Regions from separate parts of the Streptomyces sp. NPDC006174 genome, predicted to be linked through region 1. Evidence: riboswitches for the same ligand, from Rfam matches in the RefSeq annotation. Region 1 holds a riboswitch; each other region holds the start of a gene.
The links. Region 1 has a riboswitch for cyclic di-AMP ahead of ABZ267_RS30715 (M23 family metallopeptidase). Riboswitches for the same ligand answer to the same signal wherever they lie in the genome.
Positions count from the first base shown of each region.

Region 2: linked by a shared signal. The riboswitch ahead of ABZ267_RS25640 (C40 family peptidase) and the one ahead of ABZ267_RS30715 (M23 family metallopeptidase) in region 1 are both predicted to bind cyclic di-AMP.
Region 3: linked by a shared signal. The riboswitch ahead of ABZ267_RS11440 (transglycosylase SLT domain-containing protein) and the one ahead of ABZ267_RS30715 (M23 family metallopeptidase) in region 1 are both predicted to bind cyclic di-AMP.
Region 4: linked by a shared signal. The riboswitch ahead of ABZ267_RS28645 (LysM peptidoglycan-binding domain-containing M23 family metallopeptidase) and the one ahead of ABZ267_RS30715 (M23 family metallopeptidase) in region 1 are both predicted to bind cyclic di-AMP.

Region 1 is NZ_JBEXTJ010000018.1:18,852-23,640, forward strand. Features, by position in the region: gene ABZ267_RS30710 (aldo/keto reductase) at 1-156, opposite strand, end outside; gene ABZ267_RS30715 (M23 family metallopeptidase) at 338-1,384, opposite strand; cyclic di-AMP (ydaO/yuaA leader) riboswitch at 1,396-1,548, opposite strand; gene ABZ267_RS30720 (PP2C family protein-serine/threonine phosphatase) at 1,759-2,988, opposite strand; gene ABZ267_RS30725 (MerR family transcriptional regulator) at 3,137-3,883, opposite strand; tRNA gene ABZ267_RS30730 (tRNA-Met) at 4,018-4,091, opposite strand; gene ABZ267_RS30735 (endonuclease NucS domain-containing protein) at 4,237-4,789, shown strand, end outside.
Region 2 is NZ_JBEXTJ010000012.1:96,748-101,536, reverse strand. Features, by position in the region: gene ABZ267_RS25655 (excalibur calcium-binding domain-containing protein) at 1-87, shown strand, start outside; gene ABZ267_RS25650 (ATP-dependent Clp protease proteolytic subunit) at 236-871, shown strand; gene ABZ267_RS25645 (hypothetical protein) at 879-1,184, shown strand; cyclic di-AMP (ydaO/yuaA leader) riboswitch at 1,538-1,725, shown strand; gene ABZ267_RS25640 (C40 family peptidase) at 1,729-2,199, shown strand; gene ABZ267_RS25635 (LysE family translocator) at 2,275-2,952, opposite strand; gene ABZ267_RS25630 (LysR family transcriptional regulator) at 3,025-3,936, shown strand; gene ABZ267_RS25625 (ATP-binding protein) at 3,965-4,396, opposite strand; gene ABZ267_RS25620 (helix-turn-helix transcriptional regulator) at 4,642-4,789, shown strand, end outside.
Region 3 is NZ_JBEXTJ010000004.1:304,880-309,668, forward strand. Features, by position in the region: gene ABZ267_RS11435 (FAD-dependent oxidoreductase) at 28-1,419, opposite strand; cyclic di-AMP (ydaO/yuaA leader) riboswitch at 1,868-2,058, shown strand; gene ABZ267_RS11440 (transglycosylase SLT domain-containing protein) at 2,062-2,892, shown strand; gene ABZ267_RS11445 (GMC oxidoreductase) at 3,039-4,688, shown strand; gene ABZ267_RS11450 (carboxymuconolactone decarboxylase family protein) at 4,749-4,789, opposite strand, start outside.
Region 4 is NZ_JBEXTJ010000015.1:70,175-74,963, reverse strand. Features, by position in the region: gene ABZ267_RS28665 (aspartate aminotransferase family protein) at 1-328, shown strand, start outside; gene ABZ267_RS28660 (XRE family transcriptional regulator) at 388-996, shown strand; gene ABZ267_RS28655 (DUF6126 family protein) at 1,083-1,259, shown strand; gene ABZ267_RS28650 (tyrosine-protein phosphatase) at 1,264-2,076, opposite strand; cyclic di-AMP (ydaO/yuaA leader) riboswitch at 2,488-2,648, shown strand; gene ABZ267_RS28645 (LysM peptidoglycan-binding domain-containing M23 family metallopeptidase) at 2,652-3,629, shown strand; gene ABZ267_RS28640 (SGNH/GDSL hydrolase family protein) at 3,792-4,622, shown strand; gene ABZ267_RS28635 (STM4011 family radical SAM protein) at 4,626-4,789, opposite strand, start outside.

The DNA of each region.
Region 1 (4,789 bases):
GTCGGCGGTGTCGACGAAGTTGCCGCCGGCCGCCACGTACGCGTCCAGGACGGCGAAGGACCGGTCCTCGTCCGCCGTCCAGCCGAAGACGTTGCCGCCGAGGGCGAGAGGGAAGACCTGGAGGTCGGAGCTGCCGAGAGTGCGCAGAGAAGTCATGTAGGGGTTCAACGGCGGCGGCGGAGCCACGTATTCCATGACGGAGCCGCCCATTCCGCGCCGGAGCCACGCATTCCGTCCCCTGCACTCCGCCGGACGGACCGGCAGCCCTGACGTCGGGGGGTGAGCGTCAGGGCTGCCGGGGTGTGCGAGGGACGACGACGAACGACGTACCGGGGTCTCAGACGGAGAGGCCCTTGCTGCTCAGCCAGGCCGCCGGGTCCATCGCCGAGCCGCCGGCGGTGCGGACCTCCAGGTGGAGGTGGACGCCGGTCACGTTGCCGGTGTCGCCCATGCGGCCGATGGTCTGGCCGGTGGTGACCTTCTGGCCGACCGAGACCTCGATCGACGACTGGTGGGCGTACCAGATCTCCGTGCCGTCCTCGAGCTGGAGCACCGTGCGGTAGCCGTACGCCTGGGCCCAGCCCGCCGACGTGATCGTGCCGCCGTGCACGGCCTTGATCGGCGTACCGGCCGACCCGGCGAAGTCCAGGCCGGTGTGCTGGCCCGAGGACCACAGGGCGCCTGACTGACCGTAGGTCGAGGTGATCGTGTACGAGGAGGTCGGCAGCGTGTAGCTGGCGCGGAGCTTGGCGAGGCGCTCCTCCTCGGCCTTCTTCGCCGCGGCCTCCTCGGCCGCCTTCTTCTCGGCGGCGGCCTTGGCCTTGACCTTCGCCTCGGCCTCGTCCTGCTGCTTCTTCGCCTCGGCGGCGGCCTTCTCGGCCGCGGCCTTCTCCTCGGCGGCCTTGGCCTCGGCGTCCGCGTTGGCCTGCTGCTGCTCGGCCTGCTGGAGGATCCGGGCGCGCAGGGCCTCGCCGGCGTCGGTGGTGCCCTGCTCGGCCTCGGCGGTCGTGATGCCCGCGGAGGTGAGCGGAGCGGCCGCGAGGACCGGGGCGGGCTCGGCCTCGTCGGACATGAACGCCCCGACGCCGGGAAGGGACTTGGCGTCGGGGAGGTTGTCCGCGATGGAATCGGGAAGAGAGATGGAGACCGGCGGCTTGCTCTGGGCGGTGGCCATGCCACCCGCACCGACGGCCGCTATGACGCCGACCCCGAGGACGGTGGAGCTACGGGCGAGACCTCGCTGCTTCGCCACGCGGTGCTTGCCGCGCACGGGACGGATGGACTCCGCGGTGGGGTTCCACTCCTCCCACGTCCGCTCCGGGCCGCCGAGGCCGTCGGTGGTGAAGGGTGACGGGGCCTCAGGGGCAGGGTTGTTGGACGCCACGTGGGCGCACTCCTTTCCTTCCTTCTCGCCTACCGGGTTAGCTGACGGGTTCGGAGCAGGAAGGTCTCCTACGGGCCCCTCCGCCTCTCACGAGACGCAGGCGTCCGATTCACCCCATGTAGGTGGTTCCCCGGTTCCCTTGCGGAATTCGGCGCTCGCGCACGGCGCCGTCTCTGACGACGGCTGGGACGACCGCGCTGCGTTATCGAACGTTAATAGACAGACGGGCCCGATTCCAAGCTGTTCCTGTTGATCATTAACGACTTCGACGGGGACTTACCACCCACAAGCGTCCCGAATCGGACGACTTGACGACCCCTCGTCCACACCTCTTTTTCTGATGGTGTGTCAACTGTTATGCGGAGCGGTGCTCTTCAATTACGCACCGTGTCATCGCCCCGGCCGACGATCTTCACCGTCGTCCGACGCGGCGGCTGGCCCTCCGCCGGCCGGCTGACCGCGAGCAGCGCCATGTCGTCCGTCGACTGCCCCCCGGTGTGCAGCCGTACGTCGTCGGTGAGCGCCGAGAGCAGCTCCTCGGGGCCGGGAAAGATACGGCCGCGCAGCCGGGCCGCCGGGTCGTAGAAGACACCGCTCGGGTCGCGCGCCTCGGAGAGGCCGTCCGTGAAGGCGAGCAGCGTCGAACCGGCGGGCAGCTCCCACTCGTCGGACCGGTCGGGCCACACGCCGAGGTCCATGCCGAGCGGCATGGCGGGCACGCTCGGCGCGAGGACCTCCAGCGCCCCGTCCGCGTGCAGCAGGATCGGCTCGGGATGGCCGCGGTTGACGAGGCGCAGCGAGGCGGAGCCGGGCGGGATCTCGGCCAGTACGGCGGTGATGAACCCCTCCATGGCGTCCAGCCCGTACCGCCGCGTCCCTTCCCGCGCCAGCGCCCGCTCCAGCCGCTGCGCCACGCCCTCCAGCGACCGCTCCTGCTCGGCGGCCTCCCGGAACGCGCCGATGATCACCGCCACCGCCTCCACGGCGTCCAGCCCCTTGCCGCGCACGTCACCGACGACCAGGCGTACGCCGTACGGAGTGTCCGCCACCGCGAACAGGTCGCCGCCGACGAACTCGTCCGCCTGCGCCGCCTCGTACCGCGCCGCCACCTGGAGCCCGCCGATCCGCTCCGCCGGCGTCGGCAGCACGGCCCGCATGGCGGTCTCCGCGATGACCCGCGCCGAGGCCAGCTGCTCGTTGCTGCGGCGCACGACCCCGTTGATGACGAGGGCCAGGGCCGCGGCGGTGAGGACCGTGATCATCTCGATGACCGGGACGACCTGGGTGGAGGTGCCGTCGGAGATCCGCATCGCGATGACGGAGAGGACCGAAGCCACTCCCGTACGGATCGTGCTGGCGAGCGAGAAGAACGGTGCGGCGATCAGCGGCGCGGCCACGAACAGAGGTACGGCGGTGAAATTGGCCGGTGCGAGCGTGTCGAAGAGGAGCCCGCCGCCGATCAGCAGCACCGGCAGCAGCCGCACGAACCGCCGGGTCCCGACGCTCCGCGCCACCACCGGCCTCCCGCGCCCCGTGGAGCCGGGCGCGGCACGCCCGGGGATCCCGAGGCTCGCCTTCACGAGCCCGCGCCCCTTCTCCGCCATCCCCACCACCTGTGCACTCCTGCTGCCCGGTCCGGCCACGGCTGCGGACGGTACCGCGCCCCGTCCAGGCTTCCCGGAGCCGCGCCGTGCGGCGACCCGTCATCGGCCGAATAGGGGGAAGCGGGCCTGGAGCGGAGGCCCTCCGTGCTCAGTCGGAGAGCCGGCGTTCGGCGTAGATCGTCAGTGCATCCCGTACGAAGGCGGCGGTGCCGTCCCCGTAGCGATCGTAGTTCTTTCCGAAGCGCGGATCGGCGACATACATCTCGCCGAGCCCGATGACGTACGAACGGCTGGGCTCCTTGGAGGCCGACAGCCACGCGCAGTGCCGCCGCGCGATCTCCTGAGCCTGCTCACCACCGGCATCGGCCCCGGCCTCCCGGGCGAGCCCCCAGTCCCGCGCGATGGCTTCATGCTCGCCGAGGAAGGCCTTCCTCCCCTCCTCCCCGAGCGAACGCCACCACCGGTCGCCCTCCTCGTACGCCGCGCGGCCCCAGCGCTCGGTCACCTCCCGCTCATGAGCGGTGTGGTCGAACCCGTCGAACACTTCCTCGGCCATGAGTTCCGTCCCCTCCTCCGTCTTGTGGAGAGTGGTCCGCACCGAGGCGATCTGCCGCCCGATGCGTGCCTGCTCCTGTTCGAGCAGCCGCAGATGCGCCCGCAACGCCACACCCGTGTCCCGCTGCCCTTCGAGCACGTCCTTGATCGCGGGCAACGACAGCCCGAGCTCCCGCAGCAGCAGGATGCGCTGCAGCCGGACGAGGGCGTCCTGGTCGTAGTAGCGGTAGCCGTTGCTCCCGAGCCGGCTCGGCGTCAGGAGACCGAGGTCCCCGTAGTGCCGGAGCGTGCGGCTGGTGGTGCCGGCCTTTCTGGCGATTTCCTGGATGGACCACTCCATGCCGAGAACGCTAGATCTTTACGTTGCGTCAAGGTCAAACCGGAATGGGTCGGGCTCCGGAAAGGACCGGGCCCCGGAAACGACTCAGGCCCGGTACGCGATCAGTGATCTGCGTACCGGGCCTGGATCTTCAGTAGCGGGGACAGGATTTGAACCTGCGACCTCTGGGTTATGAGCCCAGCGAGCTACCGAGCTGCTCCACCCCGCGTCGGTAGACACAACTCTACGCCATCGGAGCGGCCGCCCCGACCACACCGCTCGCGAGGACTGGCAAGCTACGGCAGGAGCATGCCGACGTGACAACGGTCCTGGGAACATCCGCTCGACGTCGCGGGACCGAGAGGGGGCACACGATGCCGTTGGAGTTCGGGCTGTGGCGGGTGGACGACGGCAAGCCGAAGCGGGTGGCGACCCGGCCGATGGCGCTGGAGTCACGCCTGGAGGACCTCATCGAGGCCGATCCGGAGATCCTGGGCAGACGCCTGCTGCTGATCGGCCGGCAAGTGCTCACCGACCACGGCAAGTTCGTCGATCTGCTGGCCATCGACGCCGACGGCGGCCTGCACGTGCTGGAGCTGAAGCGGGACCGCACACCGCGTGAAGTGGTCGCCCAGCTGCTCGACTACGGCTCCTGGGTCCAGGACCTCGGCAACGAGGACGTACGGGAGAAGTACGCCGCGTACGCCCGTGCGCGCGGTCTCGCGGAGGAGCTGGACGAGGCGTTCGCGCTGCGGTTCGGCGGCGGGCCGCCCGACGTCCTGAACAACGCGCACACGCTCACGGTCGTGGCGAGCGAGATCGACGCCGCGACCGAGCGGATCGTGACCTACCTCGCCTCGGGCTACCAGGTCCCTCTCAACGTGCTCTTCTTCCGCCACTTCGAGGAGGACGGGCGCTCCTACCTCG
Region 2 (4,789 bases), on a different contig from region 1:
GCCGCGGGGGCCGCGCCCATCAGACAAGGCGACCCCGGGTACGCCTCCCACCTCGACCGCGACGGCGACGGAGTCGGCTGCGAGTAGCAGTCCACCGCCCGCTCCTGGATCCCGCGAACACGGAAGCCCCTCTCCTCCTCTGTACGTCCTGTACATTTTTGACGGAGCGTGAGCGTAGGGCCGCACCTGCGCTGCTCCTTGCGTTCCGTCACGCGCCCAGGAGAGGGGCTCCGCCATGATCCGACCCGACGCCCGTCACGTACTTCCCGAGTTCACCGAGCGCACCGCGACCGGAACCCGCACCCAGGACCCGTACTCCAAGCTCCTGTCCGAGCGGATCGTCCTCCTCGGAAGCCCGATCGACGACACCGCGGCGAGCGATCTGATCGCGCAGCTCATGTACCTGGAGCACGCGGAGCCGGACCGGCCGCTGGCCCTCTACATCAACTGTCCCGGCGGCTCGTTCGCGGCGATGGCGGCGGTCTACGACACGATGCGGTACCTGACGTGCGAGGTGGAGACCTTCTGCCTCGGGCAGGCCGGCTCCTACGCGGCCGCTCTGCTGGCCGCCGGAGCTCCCGGGCGGCGACATGCTCTGCCCGGCGCGCGGGTAGTCATTGAGCGACCCGCACGGGCCGAGCCGCTGCGGGGCCAGCCGTCCGACCTGGAGATCCACGCGCGCGAACTGGTGCGCACCCGCGAGCTGTTCACTCAGATGCTGGTCCGGCACACAGGCCGGACCGCCGAGCGGGTCACCGCCGACGTCGAGCGCGACACCATCCTCGACGCGGAGGCCGCTCGCGCCTACGGGCTGGTGGACCACGTCGTGGAGAACCGCGCGCTCTCCCAGCCGCCGCACGACGTGAGGTGACCCGCCGATGGAGCCGCCAAAGTTCCCGCCGCTGCCCGCACTGACCCGCGCCGAGGGCGAGTTCATCGACTGTTACCTGGCGGTCCTCGACCAGGTGGGACGCATCAACCCGGCGCGCGGCAGCGACACCTACAGCGCACTGCGGGCCGCGCAGGCCCTGGCCTCCGGAGCGGCGGCCCTGCGCGACGCGCTGGCCCTGATGCACGAGCGCGGTGAGCGGCAGATCCACGCGGCGACGCTCGCGCGGGCCCTGCGGGTGCTGGACGGCGAGCGGCGGGCAGGCAGGGTCACCATGCCGCCGGCTCCGAACTGAGCCGCCACGCGCGCCGGGAGCGCATTACGGGAGCGGGCCGGTCGACCTGGCGTGCGACACGCCCGGTTCCGCGACCGATTTTCCTCGCTCGTTCGGCGTAGGCGATCACCCGCGCGAGCGACGTCCCAACTTGCGCTCGACGCACGGGTCGTACTCGAAATCCACCCTTTCGTCGCTGGTACGAGGGTGTGCGCCGGGCTCGCCAGCGGGCGCGAATGCCTCCTGTCCACCTGAATGGATCAGTGGTGAGGAGACTCACAAATCGCCGTTTCAGCTCGGAAATCCGGCACTTCGTGAGTCAAGATCCCTGGGACGACAAGCCCCCGCCACCGCGGCGGGGCGGTCCGGGTGGACGCCGAGTCCTGCCGCCTCCCGGATGACTGGTCGACAAGGAGTGGATCGGCAGGAGTGGAGGACCCGAGCACAACGGGCCGACCGGGAGACCGGTAAGCCCTCGGGGTGAAGCCGCATCGCGCGGCCGGGCAACTTCGCCAGCCCGAACCCGACAGGTCATCCTTCACAGGCGGCTGACGAAGGGTTGCGCATGTCTGCGCAGGTTCATGTCCCGTCTCTGTTCGCCCGGGTCGGTACGGCTTCCGTACTCACCTTCGCCGTGACGTCCGCGATGCTGGCGCCCGGCCTCGTCAACGACGCCGAGGCCGCCACCCATTCGACGAAGGCGCTCAAGATCGCCGCGTCGAAGAAGGGTGCTCCCTACAAGTACGGAGCAGCAGGTCCCAGCCGGTTCGACTGCTCGGGACTGACTCTCTACTCGTTCAAGAAGGCCGGGAAAAAACTTCCCCGCACCGCACAGCAGCAGTACAACAAGACCCGCCATATCTCGAAGTCGCAGCGCAAACTCGGTGACCTGGTCTTCTTCCATTCCGGGCGCAGCGTCTACCACGTGGGCATCTACGCCGGAGGCGGCAAGATCTGGCACTCCCCCAAATCCGGGGACGTGGTCCGCAAGGCGAAAATCTGGTCCAAGAGCGTCTGGTACGGACGGGTCCGCTGACCCACCGACCGGACGCTCTTCCCTTGCGGCCGCACTCTTCTCCTCCGCGGGCGGCACGGGCCCCCTCTGCGCACCTCAGCGCAGGAGGGGCCCGGCCACCAGCGCCAGTCCCAGTCCGGTGAGCGCCACGCCGCTGCCGCCCTCGATCGCCCGGGCGGTACGCGGCCGGCGCAGCCACCGTCCCAGCCGGTCCACGAGCAGGGCGAGGGCCGGGAACCACACCAGGGCGAGAGCGACGACCAGGGCGGCGAGCAGCAGGGTCCTGGGCAGCGGCGGCTGCCCGGCCGGGACGAACTGCGGCAGCAGGCTGAGGAAGAGGACCGGCGCCTTGGGATTGAGCGCGTTGGTCAGGAAGCCCTGCCGCAGCGCGCGCCCGAACCCTTCGCGTACCGGCTGTTCCGGTCCGCCGCCGGACGCCTCGGGCCCCTCAGACGGCACCTGGTCCGGCGTGCGGCTCTCCTCGGCGACCCGGCGCCGGATCGCGTACAGCGCGCTGATCCCGAGGTGGAGCACGTACGCGCCGCCGAGCAGCTGGACCGTGCGGAACAGTACCGGCATCGTCAGCAGCACCGCCGCGAGGCCGGCCACGGCGAGCGCGGTATGGATGAGCAGTCCTCCGGCGATACCGAGCGCGGTGGCCAGACCGGCGGTGCGCGAGGCCAGAGCGTTGCGTACGACGACGGTGAAGTCGGCTCCGGGCAGCGCGACCATCCCGGCGGCGACCCCGGTGAAGGCGATCAGTTGTGCGTCCATGGGTCCAGCGTGGACCGGCGGAGCCTTTAGCGTGTACTTGGAATCTTCTGGGTCTGCCTAAAGGAACGCTTCATGTACGACCCGACGCGGCTCACCGCGCTGGTGGCGGTCGCCGAGACCGGATCGATCACCCGGGCCGCCGCCCACCTGGGCTACACCGCGCCCGCACTCTCCCAGCAGCTGGCCAAACTGGAGCGGGAGGCCGGCGCGACGCTGCTGGTGCGCCACCATCGCGGCGCGCGGCTGACGGCCGCCGGTGAGCTGTTGGCGGGCCGGGCGCGGCGGGTGCTGGACGAGCTGGAACAGGCGCGGCACGAGCTGGCGCAGCTGGCCGGGCTGTCGGGCGGCAGGCTGCGGGTCGGGACGTTCACGACGGCCGGGGTGCATCTGCTGCCGCCGGTCCTGAGCGCGTTCCGGCGGGCCCATCCGGATGTGGAGCTGGCCGTCACCGAGTGCGAGCCGCCGGACGGCGTCGCGGCGGTCACCGCCGGCGAGGTGGACCTGGCGCTGACCCACACGTACGAGCCGGCGGTGGCCGACCCGCCGCCCGTCGGGGTCACCGTCGAGCCGCTGCTGGTCGAGGAGCTGGTACTGGCGACGGCGGTCGGCCACCGGCTCTCCGAAGGCACCGGGCGGCTGCCGGTCGCCGAGCTGGCGGGCCGGCCGCTGATCAGCAGCGCTCCGGCCCATCCGCCCCGGCGCGGGGTGGAGAGCGCGCTGGCGGCGGCGGGCGCCGCACCGGCGGTGGTGTGCGAGTCGCCCGGCTACGCGCTGGTGTGCGCGCTGGTCAGTGCGGGGCTCGGGGTGGCGGTGGTGCCGGAGATGGTGGCGTCGCTGTCGGCCACGCCGCTGGCGGTCCGGCGGCTGGAGCCCGCGGAGTTCCGCCGGACCATCTCCGTGGTGCACCGCGGCGACCGGGCGACCGCGGCGGCGGCGACGCTGCTGGCCCTGCTGCGCAGCGGGTTCGGCCGGGCGGCGGCCTGAACTCCGCCGTCCCGCCCGCGCCCGGCTCTCAGCCCTGGACCGGTACCGCCCACGGCAGCGCGATCCAGACTGTCTTGCCGCCCTCGGCCGTCGGGACGACCGTCAGCCGGCCGCCGTACTCCTTGGCCAGTGCCCGGATGATCACCATGCCGCGCCCGTTGTCCTGCCGTACGGCGGCGGGCAGCCGCTGAGGCCACCGAGGGTGACTGTCCGTCACGCCGAGGCGTAGTTCCTCGTCGCGTTCGAGGCGCAGATCCACGGTGAAGGTGGGCGACTGGCCGAACGTGTGCTGGACCGCGTTGGTCGTCAGTTCGGAGATGATCAGCCGGACGGTGTCGGCCAGCTCCGTCTCCTCCGAGAGGCCCCATTCGGCCAACGTCCTGGCCACATATCTACGAGCCGAGGAGACCGAGACCGGATCGCTCGGCAGGGTGACGGTTGCTTCCTGATGGTCTGCCATGGCGACGCCGTCCCTTTCGCGCCCCGGCCGACCCGCGGTCGGCCGGGATTGTGCTTCGCGCCAGACTGCCACTGTTGAAGCTCGCTGTAACGACGTTCGACCAAGATATGCATATATCTGTCGCTCGAAGCGGTGAATTCGGGTCCCGCACCACCCGGACGACGGGCACACTGACCCCCTTGCGGGGCCGGACCGTGCGATGCGTGACGGTTCCGTTCCGTTCCGCACAGCGCGAGGAGACCCGGATGCAGCACGGCCCCGTCGTCCGACGACGGAAGCTCGGCGAGGAGTTACGGAACCTGCGCCACGGCTCCGGACTGACCAGCCGGGACGCGGCGCACCTGCTCGGCTGGCACCAGTCGAAGGTGAGCCGTATCGAGACCGGCGCGAGCG
Region 3 (4,789 bases), on a different contig from region 1:
CCTCAGGCGCGCGGAGGCCCGCCCGGCTCAGACCTCCGTCGGCCGCTCGGCCAGGGCGAAGGCGCCCGAGGCGTCCAGCATGCCCTCGCGCTCCACGACCTTGATCCGCTCGCGGCCCTGGGCCACGCCGAGCGCCAGCTCGTGGGCGTCCAGCTTGTGCCAGCCCTCCCAGGTCGTGTACCGGACGTTCCGGCTCTCCAGGAAGGCTTCCACGGCCTCCGGAGCGGGCGTCGCCGGCTCGGGCAGGCGGCCGGCGGCGCGGTCCTCCAGCAGGCAGGCGACCGTCTCGTTGGCGTCACCCTTGGTGTGGCCGATCAGGCCGATCGGGCCGCGCTTGATCCAGCCCGTGACGTAGACCGAGGCCATGTGCTCGTCCCCGGCGATGACGCGGCCCGCCTCGTGCGGGACGGTGCCGGAGGCCACGTCGAAGGGGAGCTTGGGCAGCTCCTCCGAGTAGTAGCCGACGGCCCGGTAGACGCTCTGCATGTCCCAGTCGGTGAACTTTCCGGTGCCCCGGACGTTGCCGGTGCCGTCCAGCTCGGTGCGCTCGGTGCGCAGCGCGGTGACCTTGCCGTCCTCGCCGAGGATCTCGACCGGCGACTCGAAGAAGTGCAGGAAGAGCTTGTGCGGGCGGTCGCCGACATCGCGGATCGCCCAGTTCTCCAGCGTCTGCGCGACCATGTTGGCCTGCTTGTTCTCGCGCCGGGTGGCGATGGAGCCCTCGTCGTACTCGATGTCCTCGGGGTTGACGATGACCTCGATGTTGGGGGAGTGGTCCAGCTCCCGCAGCTCCATCGGGCTGAACTTGGCCTGCGCCGGGCCACGCCGCCCGAACACATGCACCTCCAGCGCCTTGTTCGCCTTGAGGCCCTGGTACACGTTGTCCGGGATCTCGGTGGGCAGCAGCTCGTCCGCCGTCTTGGCCAGCACGCGGGCCACGTCCAGCGCCACGTTGCCGACGCCGAGGACGGCGACCTTCTCCGCGGTGAGCGGCCAGGTGCGCGGGACCTCGGGGTGGCCGTCGTACCAGGAGACGAACTCGGCCGCGCCGTAGGAGCCGTCGAGCTCCATGCCCGGGATGTCGAGGGCCCGGTCGGCCTCGGCACCGGTGGAGAAGATCACCGCGTCGTAGAAGGAGCGCAGGTCGTCGAGGTCGATGTCGTTCGGGTAGCTGACGTTGCCGAAGAGGCGGATCTGCGGCTTGTCCAGCACCTGGTGCAGCGCCTTGACGATGCCCTTGATCCGCGGGTGGTCGGGGGCCACGCCGTACCGGATCAGGCCGAAGGGCGCGGGCATGCGCTCGAACAGGTCGATCGAGACACCCGGGTCCTGGCAGACCTCGGATTTGAGCAGCGCGTCCGCAGCGTAGATACCGGCAGGGCCGGCTCCGACAATGGCGACGCGGACGGGGCGTGTCATGGCGTGGTGATCCTTAAGGCGGGCGAACGCGGGCAGGTACAGCGTACGTCGGAAGTAAGGGTTGGCTTACTAGTCTCCACCCCACACCGTAAGCCCTGGCCCCGCGAGGCGTCCGACCCGGCCTACGGTACCGCCCGTTAAGTCCGTTTCTCCAGGTCGGTATGGGCGATTTTGGCTATTTAACCTTCTCTTCCATAAAAGGGCTATTGAGGGTCTTGGGCTATTTTGAACACGCCCTTTCCGGCCGCCTCCGCGCAAAGTGGTGAGCGTCACGTCCAAGGGGGCGGACGCAGAAGTGGAGGCCTCGGTTCCCTTCTGTGCGAAGAAAGTTGACACCGCGACGGAACGGGCGTGACCGGGAATTCCGGAATTCGATCATGTGGAAAAGGATGATCCGGAATTCGGGGCTTGTTCTGTCCGGCGCTTTTCGCCTACGGTCACGGTCAATCCGGATGGAACGCCGAATCCTGCCGCCGTCCGGGAATCCGCAACCCACTCACGTACGGCAGGAGCGGGGGACCCAGGTAAGCCGCCGATCCGGTACCCGGAACGGCTAGGGGTGAAGTCGCATGATCATGCGGCCAGACATCTCCCGTCTGAACCCGACAGCTCACCTCGTAGGCGCCGGAGAGGAAATTCCCCATGCCCGCACAGGGTAAGCGCCGCCGTCCCAAGTCCGTCTCGCTGAGCCGTGGCATCGCCGCCGTGACCACCGGTGGAGCCGTTCTGGCCCTCCCGGTCCTCGGCGCCACCACCGCCTCCGCCGCTCCCGCGCACTCCGTCGCCGCGGAAAAGGCGGTGGCTCCCGTCTCCGTGACCGCCCAGGTGAATTCCGTGACGAAGGCGGCGCCCGCCAAGCATTCCGTGGTATCCGGCGAAACGCTTTCCAAGATCGCCCGCGAGTATTCCGTCAGCGGCGGCTGGAAGAAGCTGTACGAAGGCAACCGGAAGGCCGTCGGCGAGAACCCGAACCTTATTCACCCGGGTATCACGCTGACCATCGGCGCCAAGGCTGCCGCCTCGTCAGAAGCCAAGGCCGGTAAGGCTTCCACGGCCTCCGCCGAGCGCACGGCCACGGCGGAGCGCGCCGACCGCTCCGAGCGCACCACGGCCGCTCCCGCCGCCGCGCCGGCCGCCGCTCCCGCCACGTACACCGACGACCTCGATGGCTGGATCAGGGAGTCGCTGGCGGTCATGGCTCAGCACGGCATTCCCGGCAGCTACGAGGGCATCCACCGCAACATCATCCGCGAGTCCTCCGGCAACCCGAACGCCATCAACAACTGGGACTCCAACGCGGTGAAGGGCACCCCGTCCAAGGGGCTGCTCCAGGTCATCGACCCGACCTTCCAGGCCTACCACGTGCCCGGCACCTCGACCGACAGTTACGACCCGGTCGCCAACATCACCGCCGCGTGCAACTATGCCGCCGACCGGTACGGCTCGATCGACAACGTCTTCGGCGCCTACTGATCCCGTACGCGCTCACGCTTGAGGGGCTCCGGACCGCATGGTCCGGGGCCTCTCGGCGTACCGGGAAGTTACCCCTAAGTTTCTCGTGACTTACCACGCGATCGACAGTAGAACCTGTTGCACTCGTCGATAGTGAGGTGCGTCACATGAAAGACATCAAGCTGCATCAAGGCGCTTCCGGAGGCGTCTCCCGTCGAAGATTCATCACAGGAACAGGTTCTCTTCTTGGTGTCGCGGCGCTCGCCGGACCCACCACGCCGGTCTGGGCGTCGCCCCGGGCCGCAGCGGCCCCGATCGGATCCGGCGCCCATGTGCCGGTGCTGATCATCGGCACCGGATACGGCGGCTCGGTCGCAGCCCTCCGGCTGGCCCAGGCCGGTACCGACGTCCACATGGTCGAGATGGGCATGGCCTGGGACACCCCCGGCGCCGACGGCAAGATCTTCGCCAACACCACCAAGCCGGACGACCGCTCCTTCTGGCTGCGGACCAGGACCAAGCAGCCGCTGAGCAACTTCCTCGGCTTCCCGATCGACCGGAACGTCAACCGCTACACCGGAATCCTGGACGCCGAGGAGTTCGCCGGCATCACCGTCTACCAGGGCCGCGGCGTCGGCGGCGGCTCGCTGGTCAACGGCGGCATGGCCGTCACGCCCAAGCGGGAGAACTTCGCCGCCATCCTCCCGTCGGTCGACGCCGCCGAGATGTACAGCACCTACTACCCGCGCGCCAACGCGGACCTCGGCGTCACCACCATCGACCCGGCCTGGTTCGACTCCGTCGACTGCTACCAGTACGCGCGGATCGGCCGGAAGCACGCGCAGCGCTCCGGCTTCCCGTTCCTCTTCGTGCCCGCCGTGTACGACTGGGACTACATGAAGCAGGAGGCTGCCGGAACCGTACCGAAGTCCGCGCTGGACGCCGAGATCCTCTACGGCAACAACTACGGCAAGAAGTCGCTCCAGAAGACCTACATCGACCGGATCAAGGCCACCGGCCGGGTCACCATCACCCCGCTCCACAAGGTCACCCGCGTCTCGCCGGCCTCCGGCGGCGGCTACACGGTCCTCATCGACCAGCTGGACACCACCGGCCGGACCGTCACCACCAAGTCCGTCACGGCGGACAAGGTCTTCTTCGCCGCAGGCAGCGTCGGCACCAGCAAGCTGCTCGTCGGCCTGAAGGCGACCGGCGCCCTGTCCGGTCTCAACAACGAGATCGGCAAGGGCTGGGGCGACAACGGCAACGTCATGTGCGGCCGGGCCAACCACCTCTGGGATCCGACGGGGAAGGTGCAGTCCTCCATCCCCACCGGCGGCATCGACAACTGGGACGCCGGCGGAGCCTTCGCCGAGGTCGCTCCGCTGCCCACCGGGATCGAGACCTGGGCCTCGTTCTACCTCTCGATCACCAAGAACCCGCACCGCGCCGAGTTCACCTGGAACGCGGCGGCGGGCCGGGCCGAACTGAACTGGCAGACGGCGTGGAAGCAGCCGTCCATCGACGCCGCGAAGACCATCTTCGACAAGATCAACAAGAAGGAGGGGACGATCTACCGCACGGACCTCTTCGGGACCTACAAGATCTGGGGCGACCACCTCACCTACCACCCGCTGGGCGGCGCGGTCCTGAACAAGGCCACCGACAACTACGGCCGGCTGCACGGCCATCCGGGTCTGTACGTCATCGACGGCGCACTGATCCCCGGCAACTGCAGCGTCAACCCGTTCGTCACCATCACCGCGCTCGCCGAGCGCAACATCGAACGCATCATCGCCACTGATCTGCGCCCCTGATCAGCACGGCGTACTGAGAGCCCGGGGCCGGGCGTGCCAACCCGGCGGCCCCGGACTCCGTCAGTGACCCGGCAGCACGCACACCGCGTCGATCCCCAGCA
Region 4 (4,789 bases), on a different contig from region 1:
CGGACGCGGGTTGATGATCGGCATCGAGTTCGGCCGTCCGTCCTCGCTGAAGCTCCGCAGCCGCTGGGCCATGCTCCAGGCGGCCCGCAAGGGACTCTTCGCCCAGATGGTCGTGGTGCCGCTGCTCCAGAAGCACCGCATCCTCACCCAGGTCTCCGGCGACCACCTGGAGGTGATCAAGCTGATCCCGCCGCTGATCATCGGCGAGGCGGAGGTGGACCGCTTCGTGGCGGCGTTCACCGAGGTCATGGACGATGCGCACAGCGGCGGCGGCCTGATGTGGGACTTCGGCCGGACGCTGGTCAAGCAGGCGGTGGCCAACCGCTGAGCTTTTGCCTCCGAGGCAAGATATTTGCCCCGGAGGAAAGTTCCTGGCCCAATGGATCCATGAACCCTCCGGACGAAGGCGCGGCCGACGAGCTCCCCGGCGTCGCTCCCCGCCTGCGCGACCTGCGCCGAGGCCGCGGCCTCACCCTGGAGACCGCCGCCCAGCGGGCCGGACTCTCACCGGCCCACCTCTCCCGGCTGGAGACCGGCCGCCGGCAGCCCTCGCTGCCCATGCTGCTCGGCCTCGCCCGCATCTACGGTACGACGGTCTCCGAGCTGCTCGGCGAGAAGCCGCCCGAACGTGAGGCGGTCATCCGTGGCGGCGCCTTCGAGGGTGCCGAGGCCGACGGCTGGATGTACCGCCGGGCCGGCGGCTCCGGCCGCGCCATGCAGGCGTTGCGGGTCCGTGTCCCGTACGGCGCCCAAGGCGATCTGGTGCGGGTGCATCCCGGTGAGGAGTGGCTGTACGTCCTCGGCGGGCGGATGCGGGTCGCGCTGGGGGAGACCGTGCACGATCTGGACCCGGGCGACAGTGCCCACTTCGACTCGCTCACTCCGCACCGGATCGCGGCCCTGGACCGGGGCGGGGCGGAGCTGCTCTTCGTCCACTCGCTGCTGCAGAGCCCCGCGGCCGAGCTCTGCCTCGGCAACGCGCTCCACGCGCGCTGACTCCGGCGCCCTGCTCACCGCCGCGACTCTCCGTACCACCGGAGCCTTCGTACCCACCGGCCACGAGGCCGGCAGAGAGGACCGTCATGTCCGATTCCGAGCACTACGACCCGCTGACCCCGAGGCGCCCGAAGGCCACGACGGACTCACAGGAGCGCCGGATGCCGCGCGGCCTGGTGATCCGGCTCTTCGCCTACCTGGTGGTCGGCCACGTGATCGCGGCCTTCCTCTACCTGCTTTTCGTGGTGGCGGGCGCCGAGTAGCCGCTCAGTCCTGGTCGAGCAGGCGCTCGCGGAGTCGCTGCCGGGTCTCGGAGGAGACCTTCAGGCCCTCCGTCAGATAGCGGTCCGTCGAGCCCCACGTCTCGTCGATCGCCGCGAACGCCGCTTCGAGGTAGGAGGCCTGCGCACCGAAGAGCGGATTCAGCAGCTCCATCACCTCGGGGGACATGCCGGTCTCGGACATGTCCGTGCGCTTCACCTTGTACCGGCGGTGCGGATCGTTGGACTTGAGGTAGTCCGCCTCGATCGCCTCGCGCTCCACGCCCACCGCGAGCAGCGAGACCGCGATCGACAGGCCGGCGCGGTCCTTGCCCGCCGCACAGTGCATCAGAGCCGGCACGCTGTCCTCCGCCAGCGCGTGCAGGACACGGCTGTGCTCGGCGGTGCGGTCGACGATGGTCGAGCGGTACATGGTGATCATGCGCTCGGTGCCCTTGCCGTTGGCCAGGATCGAGCGCAGCTGCTCGATGTTCCCGTCGCGCACCAGCCGCCAGAACTCGGCGCCGTCGGCCGGGTCGGAGAGCGGAATGCTGACATTGCGGACACCGGTCAGCTCGATGTCGTACCCGTCGAGCTGGTGGTCGGCGGAGTTGCGGAAGTCGAAGACGGTGTGCAGTCCGAGCCCGCCGAGGAAGAGCGCGTCCTCGGCGGTGGCGTGCGCCAGGTGGCCGCTGCGGTAGAGCCGGCCGAAGGCGGTGCGCCGCCCGTCCGTGGTGGGAAGCCCACCCACATCGCGGAAGTTGCGGACTCCGGTCAGTGCGGTCTCGGTCGGCGGGACCTGCGGCACCTGCTGCGTCACGGTGGCTCCTGGAATCTCTGGCGTCGGCGCGGCTCTCCGGCGAGGGCGCTCCTGTGACGATACGACATCGGTTCACGGGGCAACCATCGGCAGGCTGACGGGGTGTCAGGAGCCGCGTGGACGGCATGTCCGTATTGGTGCATTTCGCAGAACATGCCCCGCTAATGGGGGAGATGGGAATCGGTAGGTGAGCGGGATCATATCCGTGACGGACGGTGGCGGCGGCGCCGAGGTGTTTTCCCGGGATCCGTAAGGAAAGCCAAGATCCGTAATCCACGGAGTGTGACGGGAAATCCGGAGCGAAATTGAATCGATGATTCCGGGGCGGAACCGACGGCTTGTTCCTGCCGTCCCGACTCGTTTACGGTCACCGTCAATCCGGACGGACCGCCTAATCCTGCCGCCGCCCGGAATTCGCACCCACCCACTCACGTGTGGCAGGAGCGGGGGAACCAGGTAAGCCGCCGGCCCGGAGCGATCCGGACCGGCTCGGGGTGAAGTCGCCAGCCGGCGACCGGGCATCTCCAGCCCGAACCCGACAGCTCACCTCGCAGGCGCCGGAGAGGAACTTCCCCATGCCCGCAAAGGGTAAGCACCGCCGTCCCAAGTCCGGTCCGATCCACCGCGGCGTCCTCGCCGCGGGCACCGGTGGCGCCGTACTCGCGCTCCCGCTGTTCGGCGCCACCGGCGCCCACGCCGCGGAGAAGGCGGCCCCCGCCGTCAAGCCCGCAGCCGCCTCGGCCGCCGCCGCCCAGTCCGCGAAGCAGGCCGCGCCCGCCACGGCGAAGGCCACCTCGAAGACGTACGCCGTAGTCTCCGGCGACCACCTCGCCAAGATCGCGGCCGAGCACCAGGTCAAGGGCGGCTGGCAGAAGCTGTACCAGGACAACCGCTCCACCGTCGGTGAGAACCCGAGCCTGATCTTCCCGGGCATGAAGCTGACCCTCGGCGCCAAGGCCTCCGGCACCGCCGCGCCTTCGGAGGCGAAGAAGTCCGCTCCGGCGCCCAAGGCCGCCGCGCCGAAGAAGGCCGAGCCGAAGAAGGCCGAGCCGGCCCCGAAGGCCGACACCGTCTCGGCCGACGAGTCCGACGCCGCCGCCGAGTCCGGCGCCTCCACGCAGAGCGGCTCCTCGCAGTCCACCGGCTCCGGCTGGACCGCGCCGCTCGACAACGCCAACGTCACCACCCAGTACCGCGCTTCCGGCTCCAGCTGGTCCAGCGGCTACCACACCGGCTCGGACTTCCAGGCCGCCTCCGGCACCCCCGTCAAGGCCATCGGCCCGGGCACCGTGGTCTCGGCCGGCTGGAGCGGTTCGTACGGCAACGAGGTCGTCATCCAGCACGAGGACGGCATGTACTCCCAGTACGCCCACCAGTCCTCGCTGAGCGTCTCCGCCGGCCAGACCGTCACCGGCGGCCAGCAGATCGGCCTCTCCGGCTCCACCGGAAACTCCACCGGCCCGCACCTCCACTTCGAGGTCCGCACCGGCCCGAGCTACGGATCCGACGTCGACCCGGTCGCCTACCTGCGGCAGCACGGCGTCTCCCTCTGATCCGAGGGCGAGAAGAAGTGAACGAGGGGCGGTGCGCGGCGGCGCACCGCCCCTCCACTTATTCCGGCTTTACCCAAATCTGACCGGGTGGTCTATGTCACCACCCGTCAACCCCGTATTACGGTCGCGTAGGTCACATTGAACGGTGCAGGATATGGGCTTGTGGCAGACGATTCGAGAACCCAGCAGCAGAACATCATCGGGTCGTACGCGGCGATCGGGGACAGTTTCACCGAGGGCGTCGGCGACCCAGGCCCCGACGGCACCTTCGTCGGCTGGGCGGACCGGTTCGCGGTTCTCCTCGCCGACCGGCTCCCGGCCCCCGGCGCGGCGACGAACCCGGGTGACCGGACCCGGCACGGCAATTTCCGTTACGCCAATCTCGCCGTACGCGGACGCCTCCTCGACCAGATCGTCGCGGAGCAGATCCCCCGGGCCAAGCAACTGGCCCCCGACCTGGTCAGCTTCTGTGCCGGCGGCAACGACATCATCCGGCCCGGCGCCGACCCCGACGATCTGGCCGAGCGCTTCGAGCGGGCCGTCGCCGACCTGACCGAGGCCGTCGGCACCGTCATGGTCACCACCGGTTTCGACACCCGGGGCGTTCCGGTGCTGCGCCACATGCGCGGCAAGATCGCCACGTACAACGTCCACCTGAGGGCCATCGCCGACCGCTACCAGTGCCCGGTGCTCGACCTGTGGTCGCTCCGCTCGGTCCAGGACCGGCGCGCCTGGGACGCCGACCGGCTCCACCTCTCGCCCGAGGGCCACACCCGCGTCGCGCTCCGCGCCGCCCAGGTCCTCGGCCACGAGGTGCCCGCCGACCCGGACCAGCCGTGGCCGCCGCAGGCCCAGCGCACGCCCTTCGACGCGCGGCGCGACAACGTTCAGTGGGCGCGGGAGTACCTGGTGCCGTGGATCGGCCGACGGCTGCGCGGCGAGTCGTCCGGCGATCACGTCGCGGCGAAGCGGCCGGACCTGCTGCCGCTGTAGCCGTCAGGGGCTGAGCAGCGGGAGCGTACGCCGGGACGGGCCCGGGACCACGGGTCCGTCCGGCGCCGGGCCCGCGCCGAGCCCCGCCGGTATCCGCTCCAGCACGCCGCCGGCGAACACGTCGTACAGCGGCAGCGTCTCCAGGTGCACGTAACCGATGTGGCAGT